2 linked regions of the Piscinibacter sp. HJYY11 genome follow. The protein of the gene in region 1 binds, or shares a complex with, the protein of each later gene. Links are inferred from orthologs where the notes say so. Each region holds a gene or a part of one and is shown in the gene's direction. Other genes may lie near its edges.

Evidence for each region. Proteins that work in one complex are often made in the same cells at the same time.
Region 2: the proteins of groL (region 1) and metK are in contact, whole or in part, in a cryo-EM structure (PDB 8P4O), measured with the Escherichia coli proteins. The link is inferred for Piscinibacter sp. HJYY11 from one-to-one orthologs.

What each region holds. Positions count from the first base shown.
Region 1 is NZ_JAERQZ010000001.1:4,386,471-4,392,398, reverse strand. Bases 296-3,246 are described here. They hold groL (chaperonin GroEL), read left to right. Parts: upstream 296-921; coding sequence 922-2,571; downstream 2,572-3,246. Other genes in these bases: JI745_RS20580 (hypothetical protein), read right to left, coding at 2,597-3,246; groES (co-chaperone GroES), read left to right, coding at 579-869; JI745_RS20595 (DNA gyrase inhibitor YacG), read left to right, coding at 296-412. Also shown: cell division protein ZapD, read left to right, coding at 1-156; more of JI745_RS20595, read left to right, coding at 167-295; more of JI745_RS20580, read right to left, coding at 3,247-3,763; JI745_RS20575 (DUF1631 family protein), read left to right, coding at 3,946-5,928.
Region 2 is NZ_JAERQZ010000001.1:4,114,907-4,117,794, reverse strand. It holds metK (methionine adenosyltransferase), read left to right. Parts: upstream 1-796; coding sequence 797-1,981; downstream 1,982-2,888. Other genes in the region: JI745_RS26815 (AraC family transcriptional regulator), read left to right, coding at 2,122-2,888; JI745_RS19310 (lysophospholipid acyltransferase family protein), read right to left, coding at 1-662. UniProt on the Escherichia coli protein: Catalyzes the formation of S-adenosylmethionine (AdoMet) from methionine and ATP.

The sequences.
Region 1 (5,928 bases):
CTGCTGCGCCTGCGCATCGATCCGGCTGCGCAGCTGATTCCCGAGATCAGCGGCCACCGCCTGATGGTGCTGGTGCGCCTGATGCGGCAGGACGCCGAAGGTCGCTTGAAACCCGCCGGCGTCGACACCAGCTTCGAACTCACCCTGTGCTCTTGAGCATCGAGAGATGAGTTCCGACACGCCTTCTTCTTCGGCGAAGCGCCGAATCGTCACCTGCCCGACCTGCGGCGGCGAAAGCGTCTATTCCCCTGAAAATGCCTACCGGCCTTTTTGCAGCGAGCGCTGCAAGAACGTCGACTTCGGCGCTTGGGCCAGCGAAAGCTACCGTGTGCCCGCCCGCCCGCCCGCGCCTGGTGAGCCGGGGGAGGACCTCCCGGCCGAACCCGGGGCGACGCCTCGCCTGCCCTCTTGAAAGCGCTTCGCGCGCCCCTATAATTCCGCCTGCTAGCACTCGACGAACTCGAGTGCTAACGAAATTGCCGATCCCGCCCCTGGCGGGCGCGCAGGCAAAGTACATGAGCACAAACTTCCGTGCTCATCCCATTCAGAACTCGGCTTTGAGTCCTCAAGGAGATGCTATGAAACTTCGTCCGTTGCACGATCGCGTGATCGTCAAGCGCCTGGAAAACGAAACCAAGACCGCCTCGGGCATCGTGATCCCCGACAACGCCGCCGAGAAGCCCGACCAGGGCGAAGTGCTGGCCGTCGGCCCCGGCAAGCGCAACGAGAAGGGCGACTTCGTGGCCCTGAACATCAAGGTGGGCGACCGCGTCCTGTTCGGCAAGTACAGCGGCCAGACCGTCAAGGTCGATGGCGACGAGCTCCTGGTGATGCGCGAGGAAGACCTCTTCGCCGTGGTCGAGAAGTAATCCTTCTCCCTGCACCAGCCCAACCAACATCCCAATTTCGGAGAGATAAAACATGGCAGCAAAAGACGTGGTCTTCGGCGGTGAAGCCCGTGCCCGCATGGTCGAAGGCGTGAACATCCTGGCCAACGCGGTCAAGGTGACCCTGGGCCCCAAGGGCCGCAACGTGGTGCTCGAGCGCTCCTTCGGCGCGCCCACCGTCACCAAGGACGGTGTGTCGGTCGCCAAGGAAATCGAGCTCAAGGACAAGCTTCAGAACATGGGCGCCCAGATGGTCAAGGAAGTCGCTTCCAAGACCAGCGACAACGCCGGTGACGGCACCACCACCGCGACCGTGCTGGCCCAGGCCATCGTGCGCGAAGGCATGAAGTACGTGGCCGCCGGCATGAACCCGATGGACCTGAAGCGCGGCATCGACAAGGCGGTGACCGCCCTGGTCGAGCAGCTGAAGAAGGCTTCGAAGGCCACCACCACCAGCAAGGAAATCGCCCAGGTCGGCTCGATCTCCGCCAACAGCGACGAGTCCATCGGCAAGATCATTGCCGACGCGATGGACAAGGTCGGCAAGGAAGGCGTGATCACGGTCGAAGACGGCAAGTCGCTCGACAGCGAACTCGAAGTCGTCGAAGGCATGCAGTTCGATCGCGGCTACCTGTCGCCCTACTTCATCAACAACCCCGAGAAGCAGGCCGCCCTGCTCGACAACCCCTTCGTCTTGCTCTACGACAAGAAGGTCAGCAACATCCGTGACCTGCTGCCCACGCTGGAGCAAGTCGCCAAGGCCGGCCGTCCGCTGCTGATCATTGCCGAAGAAGTCGAAGGCGAAGCGCTGGCCACCTTGGTGGTCAACACCATCCGCGGCATCCTGAAGGTCGTGGCCGTCAAGGCCCCTGGCTTCGGCGACCGCCGCAAGGCCATGCTGGAAGACATCGCCATCCTGACCGGCGGCAAGGTCATCGCCGAAGAAGTCGGCCTGACGCTTGAGAAGGTCACGCTGGCCGACCTCGGCCAGGCCAAGCGCGTCGAAGTGGGCAAGGAAAACACCACCATCATCGACGGCGCCGGCGCCCCTGCCGACATCGAAGCCCGCGTCAAGCAGATCCGCGTGCAGATCGAAGAAGCCACCAGCGACTACGACCGCGAGAAGCTGCAAGAGCGCGTCGCCAAGCTGGCTGGCGGTGTGGCCGTCATCAAGGTCGGTGCGGCCACCGAAGTCGAGATGAAGGAAAAGAAGGCCCGCGTCGAAGACGCCCTGCACGCCACCCGCGCTGCCGTGGAAGAAGGCATCGTCGCCGGTGGCGGCGTGGCCCTGCTGCGTGCTCGCCAGGCGGCCGGCACCATCAAGGGTGACAACGCCGACCAGGAAGCCGGCGTCAAGCTGATCCTGAAGGCCATCGAAGCCCCGCTTCGCGAGATCGTCGCCAACGCTGGTGGCGAGCCGAGCGTGGTGATCAATGCCGTGCTGAACGGCAAGGGCAACTACGGCTTCAATGCCGCCAACGACACCTACGGCGACATGATCGAGATGGGCATTCTCGACCCGACCAAGGTGACCCGCACTGCGCTGCAAAACGCCGCGTCGGTCGCTTCGCTGATGCTGACGACCGAAGCCATGGTCGCCGAGTCCCCGAAGGACGACGCACCGGCCGCCGGCGGTGGCATGGGCGGGATGGGTGGCATGGGCGGCATGGGCATGGACATGTAAGACGTCCAGGCCTGGCGGCTGCTCTTCAAGAGCAACGCCTCCTGCAAAGGGCTGCTTCGGCAGCCCTTTTTTCTTGGGCTGCAAGTTCGGGCAGTGGCACCGCTTGCAGCCGCGGAGGCGGCCCGGGTGCCGCACATGCCGCGTGCGGCACGCACAGGTCGATGCGGCGCAGGTTGGCCACGCGATCGTACGGCGCGGTCTCAAAACTCGGGGCGCAGCCGCCAGCGCTCACCTGCACCACCAGGTCCGGCGAGGTTTCGCCCCGCCGCTGGCGGAAGCGAAAGAGATACCGCCCCTGCGCGTCCGTCATCGCCTGTCCGAGTTGCTCGCGCAGACCCGTGCCGCGGTACGCCCCGCCGGCCGATTCGCTCGCACTGCGGTGGTAGCGCTCGAAGCGCAGCAGCACCGACGCGGCCGGCGCCGTGTCGCAGGTCTGCCGCATCAGCTGGTCGCGCAGCTGGGCGATGGCACCGAGCTCCGTACGGGTCAGGATGGTGGCGCCTGCCTCCATCGCATGCGCGTGAAAAGGCACCCGCCCCACCGACGCCTGCAGCATGCGCACTGCCGTCTCCTGGTCCGCCTCGCATCGGTCGGCATCGTCGAGCCGGGATTCGAAGCGCAGCCCGATCGCCGCGCCCGGCAGGCCGTTGGGCAGCACCAGGGGGCTCAGGTCGGCATGCAGGCCTGGCGTGTGCCGCCAGCGCTGCGGGTAGAGCTTGCCGATCACCGCCTCGAGCGCTGGGTAGCGCGCGCACACCGCGGGCACGTCGACCGGGGCATCGATCACCAGGTAGTCGTCGCGCCGCGGGTTGAAGGGCGTGGCCGCCTCGTGCGTCGTCACCTCGCCGTACACCACATGTTCGCAGCGACTGATCGGCATCGAGCAGTCGAGCACGAGGTCGTCATAACTTTCATCGAGCCCGCCGTCGTTGGAGCCGATCTCCACACGCAGCAGCCCGGCCTCGACATTCGGCAGGCCGAGCCGCAGCATCGACTCGCGCCAGCCCTGCCGCGTCGGACGGTGCTGCACCTGCAGCGTCCATTGCGCACCTCTCACATACAGGCGCTGCCCCACCACGCCGTCGTGCACGCCGTTGCCCACGTCCGCACCCTCGACGACGACGCGCTGCGCGTAGGCCGCGTCGCGCGCACGCACCCGCACCGTCCAGCTGCCTTGCATGGTGATGGCCATGTCTGAGTCCTCCTGAAGCTGACCTGAAGCACCGGATGGGCGTGCTCCAAAGACGCCCCACCCGGGGCTTGCACCATGGTCACGGGCCGCCACGGCCTTGTCCTTGAAGCGAGCTGAAACGTCCTGAATCGGCTCGGGACGGCCCGGGTTTGACAAGCACCCCCCGGGCCGCAAAATGGGACATGTCCGTCCCCCCGCTTCTCCAGCGCTTCGTCGACGACGAACTCCACCGCGCCGCGGACCTCATCTCCCGAACTTGCAGCGCCACGCTCGAGCAGCTGCGCCAGCCCCGCGACCACCTGCTCACCAGCAGCGAGCGGCAGCACTATTTCGAGCTGGTGCAGGTGCTGCAGTCGCAGCAAGGCGTCTACCAGAAGGCCTTCGTCGAAACCCTGCGCCGCCTGGTGCTGGCCGACATGGGGCCGGCGACGCAGGCCGAGGCCGGCAACGTCCGCCCCAGCGGGCTGCAGCTGATGGACGAGACCCGCGTCGAGTCCGACATCGAGATCTCGCGCGCCATCCAGCAGATCGACAGTGCCGCGGAATGGGAGCTGCGCGAGCTGCAGACCTTCACCTCCACGCTGCGCGGGCAGCCGCACGTCACGGCCGAGTCCAACCCCTTGCGGCCGCAGTCATATGCACGGGCCTTGTGGGAGGCGGGCACTGCGCTCCCGATCACGGCGGTGCAGCAGAGCATCCTGCTGCGGGTGGCCGCCACGGTCATGGGCGGACTGCTGCGCACCGCCTTTGCGGCCGCCAGCAGCCGGCTCGAAGCGCAAGGCATCGAGCCCGGCATCTACCGCACCGTGGTGATCGCGCCCGGCGCAGGCCGCGACGCACCGCCCGAGATGGACGTCACCCGCCCGGGCGCGCTCGACGGCCTCATGCGCAGCATGCCCGGTGGCGGTGACGCCGGCCCCATCACCGGCAACGAACCCAAGCGGCGCGTCCTGCCCACCACCACCCCGGCGCTCGAGCAGGCGCTGTTGCGGGTCGAGGAACTGCTGCGCCGCATGCCCACCGGCGACGCCGCCGCCGTGGCGGCCTCGCCGCCCCCGCTGCGCCTGGCCCAGCACCGCGCCGCGCTGATGGCCACGGCCGGCGAGACCGTCGACCGGCAGATCATCGAGCTGCTGTCGCGCCTGTTCGAGACCATCCTCTCCGACCGCAGCCTCTCCACGCCGCTGCAAGGTGCGATCGCCCGGCTGCAGGTGTCGGCCCTGCGGATCGCGCTGCTCGACCCGAGCATGCTCGACGCCTACGACCACCCGGTGTGGCAGCTGCTCGACCGCATCGTCACCGCGGCCACCACCTACCCGCACCCGTACGACACCCGCCTGATCGCGTTGCAGGACTTCTGCGACAAGCTGGTGCAGCAGATGGCCGCCGCACCCCAGCAGGACAGCGCCCTCTACCGCCACAGCCTGGGCCGGCTCGACGCCTTCCTCGCCGACCAGTTGCGCCGCCAGCAGCGCGATGCCGAGCCCAATGTCGAGGCCCTCGTGCGTGCCGAGCAGGCCGAGGCCTTGCAACGCACGCTCGCCGGCCGACTGGTCGAGCAGATGACCCAGGTGCCGGCGAGCCCGACGCTGCGCCGGTTCATCACGGGAACTTGGTCGCATGTGCTGACCCAATCGGTGCAACAGCACGGCGACCAGAGCCCGCAAACCACGGGTTACCTCAAGACCGTCGACGAGTTGCTGTGGAGCTTGAAGCTGCCCGACCACCCCAAAAGCCGCCAGCGCCTGCTCGAGCTGCTGCCTGGCCTGCTACAGCGCTTGCGCGACGGCATGGCCCTCGTGCAGCTGCCGCCGGCCGAGCAGCAGGCGGTGTTCGATGAGCTGATGAAGGTCCATTCCGAGGCCCTGCGGCCGGGCACACGCGCGGCGCAGGCGCGCAAGCCCGACGAGCAGCTGACGCCGGAAGAGATCGTGCAGCGCATGCGCGAGGAGCCGCAGCCGGAGCTGCCCGAGCCGGACCCGCTCGACGGCTCCGCCTTCAGCGACTCGCTGATCGACCTTGCTTCATTGGAAACCGTGCCCGCCGCGCTGATGGACAGCACCGAGCCCGGCTCCTCCGCCGACGAAGCCAGGCAATGGGTGCAGCGCATGGCGCTCGGCGAGCGCTACCGGCTCTTCCTCCACGGCGCCTGGACCTGCGTGCAG
Region 2 (2,888 bases), 270 kb from region 1 along the record:
TCCACCCACGTCAGCAGCAGCTCGGCGCCGGTCTGCTGCACGAGGCGGGTGGCAAGCGTCATGGTGTAGGCCGGGCGCCCGAAGAAAGGCGCCCACACGCCCATGCCTTCGGGCGGCACTTGGTCGGGCAGCAGGCCCACCATCTCGCCCTTGCGCAAGGCACGGATCATCTGGCGCACGCCGGCGAGCGAGGCCGGTGCGGCGAAGAGCTGGGGCCGCTCCCGCGAGGTCTTCACCAACTCGCGCAGCCAAGGCTTGCGGGCCGGCCGATAGAGAACGGTAATCGGGCGGGTGGCACCGAAGCGTTCGGCAATCGCCTGCGCCGCCACTTCGAAGGACCCCATGTGCGGCGTGAGCAGCAGCACGCCCTTGCCTCGGGCCAGCGCCGCGTCCAGCAGGGCTTCGTTCTCGAAGCGCACGCGCGGGAGGATGGGGTCGTCGGGCCGCCGCATCCAGAGGTACGGCAGCTCCATGACCATGCGCCCGGCGGAGGCAATGGCCGGCTTCCACTGGGCCGGTTGCAGCCCGGCCTGGGCGCCATTGGCCGCCATGCGCCGGCGGTAGGTGGGCGACAGGCCATAGGTCAGCCAGCCCATCAGGGTGCCGAGAATGTGAAGCAATGCGAGAGGCAAACCCGCAAAACAACGGAAAAGCGTGAGCATCTGCTTCTTATAATCAGCGCCATCGCCGAGTTACTGAACAACTTGCGGGGCGATCCAAAAATCCTGCTAAAGCGTTCGCCGCTCTCTGAACACCAGCCCGGCAACGCAATCTGCAACCAACTGGAGTTTAAAGAGTGTCCAACGACTTCCTCTTCACGTCTGAATCTGTCTCCGAAGGCCACCCCGACAAGGTCGCCGACCAGATCTCCGACGCCATCCTCGACGCCATCTTCAAGCAGGACCCGAAGAGCCGCGTCGCCGCCGAAACCCTCACCAACACCGGCCTCGTGGTGCTGGCCGGCGAGATCACGACCAACGCGCACGTCGACTACATCCAGGTCGCGCGCGACACGATCAAGCGCATCGGCTACGACAACACCGAGTACGGCATCGACTACAAGGGCTGCGCGGTGCTCGTGGCCTACGACAAGCAGTCGAACGACATCGCCCAGGGCGTCGACCACGCCTCCGACGACTACCTCAACATCGGTGCCGGCGACCAGGGCCTGATGTTCGGCTACGCCTGCGACGAGACGCCGGTGCTGATGCCCGCGCCGATCTACTACGCCCACCGCCTCGTGGAGCGCCAGGCCCAGCTGCGGAAAGACGGCCGCCTGCCCTTCCTGCGCCCCGACGCGAAGAGCCAGGTCACCATGCGCTACGTCGACGGCAAGCCGCACTCGATCGACACCGTCGTGCTGTCGACGCAGCACAGCCCCGACCAGAGCGAGAGCGCCACCAAGCTGAAGCCCAGCTTCTACGAGGCGATCATCGAAGAGATCATCAAGCCCGTGCTGCCCAAGGAGTGGCTGAAGGAGACCAAGTACCTGGTCAACCCGACCGGCCGCTTCGTCATCGGCGGCCCGCAGGGCGACTGCGGCCTGACCGGCCGCAAGATCATCGTCGACACCTACGGCGGCGCCTGCCCGCACGGTGGCGGCGCCTTCTCGGGCAAGGACCCGTCGAAGGTCGACCGCTCGGCCGCCTACGCCGCACGCTACGTGGCAAAGAACGTGGTCGCCGCCGGCCTGGCGCGCCAGTGCCAGATCCAGGTCGCCTACGCCATCGGCGTGGCCAAGCCGATGAACGTGACGGTCTACACCGAAGGTACCGGCGTGATCTCCGACGACAAGATCGCCGCGCTCGTCAACGAGCACTTCGACCTGCGCCCGAAGGGCATCATCCAGATGCTGGACCTGCTGCGCCCGGTCTACGAGAAGACCGCTGCCTACGGCCACTTCGGCCGTGAGGAGCCGGAGTTTTCGTGGGAAAAGACCGACAAGGCTGCTGCCCTGCGTGCAGCGGCGGGCCTCAAGTAAGGTCTCCGCCATACCGAAAGCAAGGGGCCGCTCACGCGGCCCTTTTCTTTTGCGGGGCGCAGTCACTCACCCCAGCAAGGGGGATGGGGCCGCGAAGCGCACGTTCATACACTTTTTGCAGCAGTCTCGCGAGTGTCCCCGTGCCCCAGCCTCCCCTGATTCCCTACACCGAGCTGCCGCTCGACGGCCTGGATGCGGAGCGTGTGGAAGCGCTGTGGGTCTTCGTCGCGAGCGGCCCCGATCTGCAGCGGGTGCTGCCCGACGGTCGCACCGACATCGTGGTGCGCTTCCACCTCGAAGCCGACCACGACACCATCTCGCGCCCCCGCCTCGTGATCGCCGGCCCGACGCTCGACGTGCGCGGTGTGCCCGCCCAGGCCGGCACCGGCCTGCTCGGCCTGCGATTCAAGCTGGGGTGGGCCGGCGCGTGCCTCGGCATCTCACCCAAGCTGCTGCGCGACCGTGAACTTCTGCACGACGAGGCCGACGCGCTGCTCCCGCTGCATGCTGATCGCCTGAAGCGTTGCCGCAGTCTCATCGAGCTCAAGCAGATGCTGGTGTCGACCGCACGGGAGCTGCTGCAGCAGGCGCGCACGACTCCCGGGCAAGTGCTCGCTGCCGAGGCCGTGCGCCTGCTGCGCAGTGCACCGCAGCGGCCGGACCTCAAGCTGCTGTGCCGGCAACTCGGTGTCTCCGAGCGTGCGCTGCGGCGCGAAGTGCTCGAAGCGGTGGGCGTGCCCTTGCGCAGCCTTGCGAGCATCGTGCGCTTTCACCGCGCCATGATGCTGATGCGCGAACCCGGCGCACGCCCGAGCGAGGTGGCCGCAGAAGCCGGCTACAGCGACCAGGCCCACATGAACCGTGAATTCCGTCGCTATGGGGGCTTCACACCCGCAGTGCCGATGGA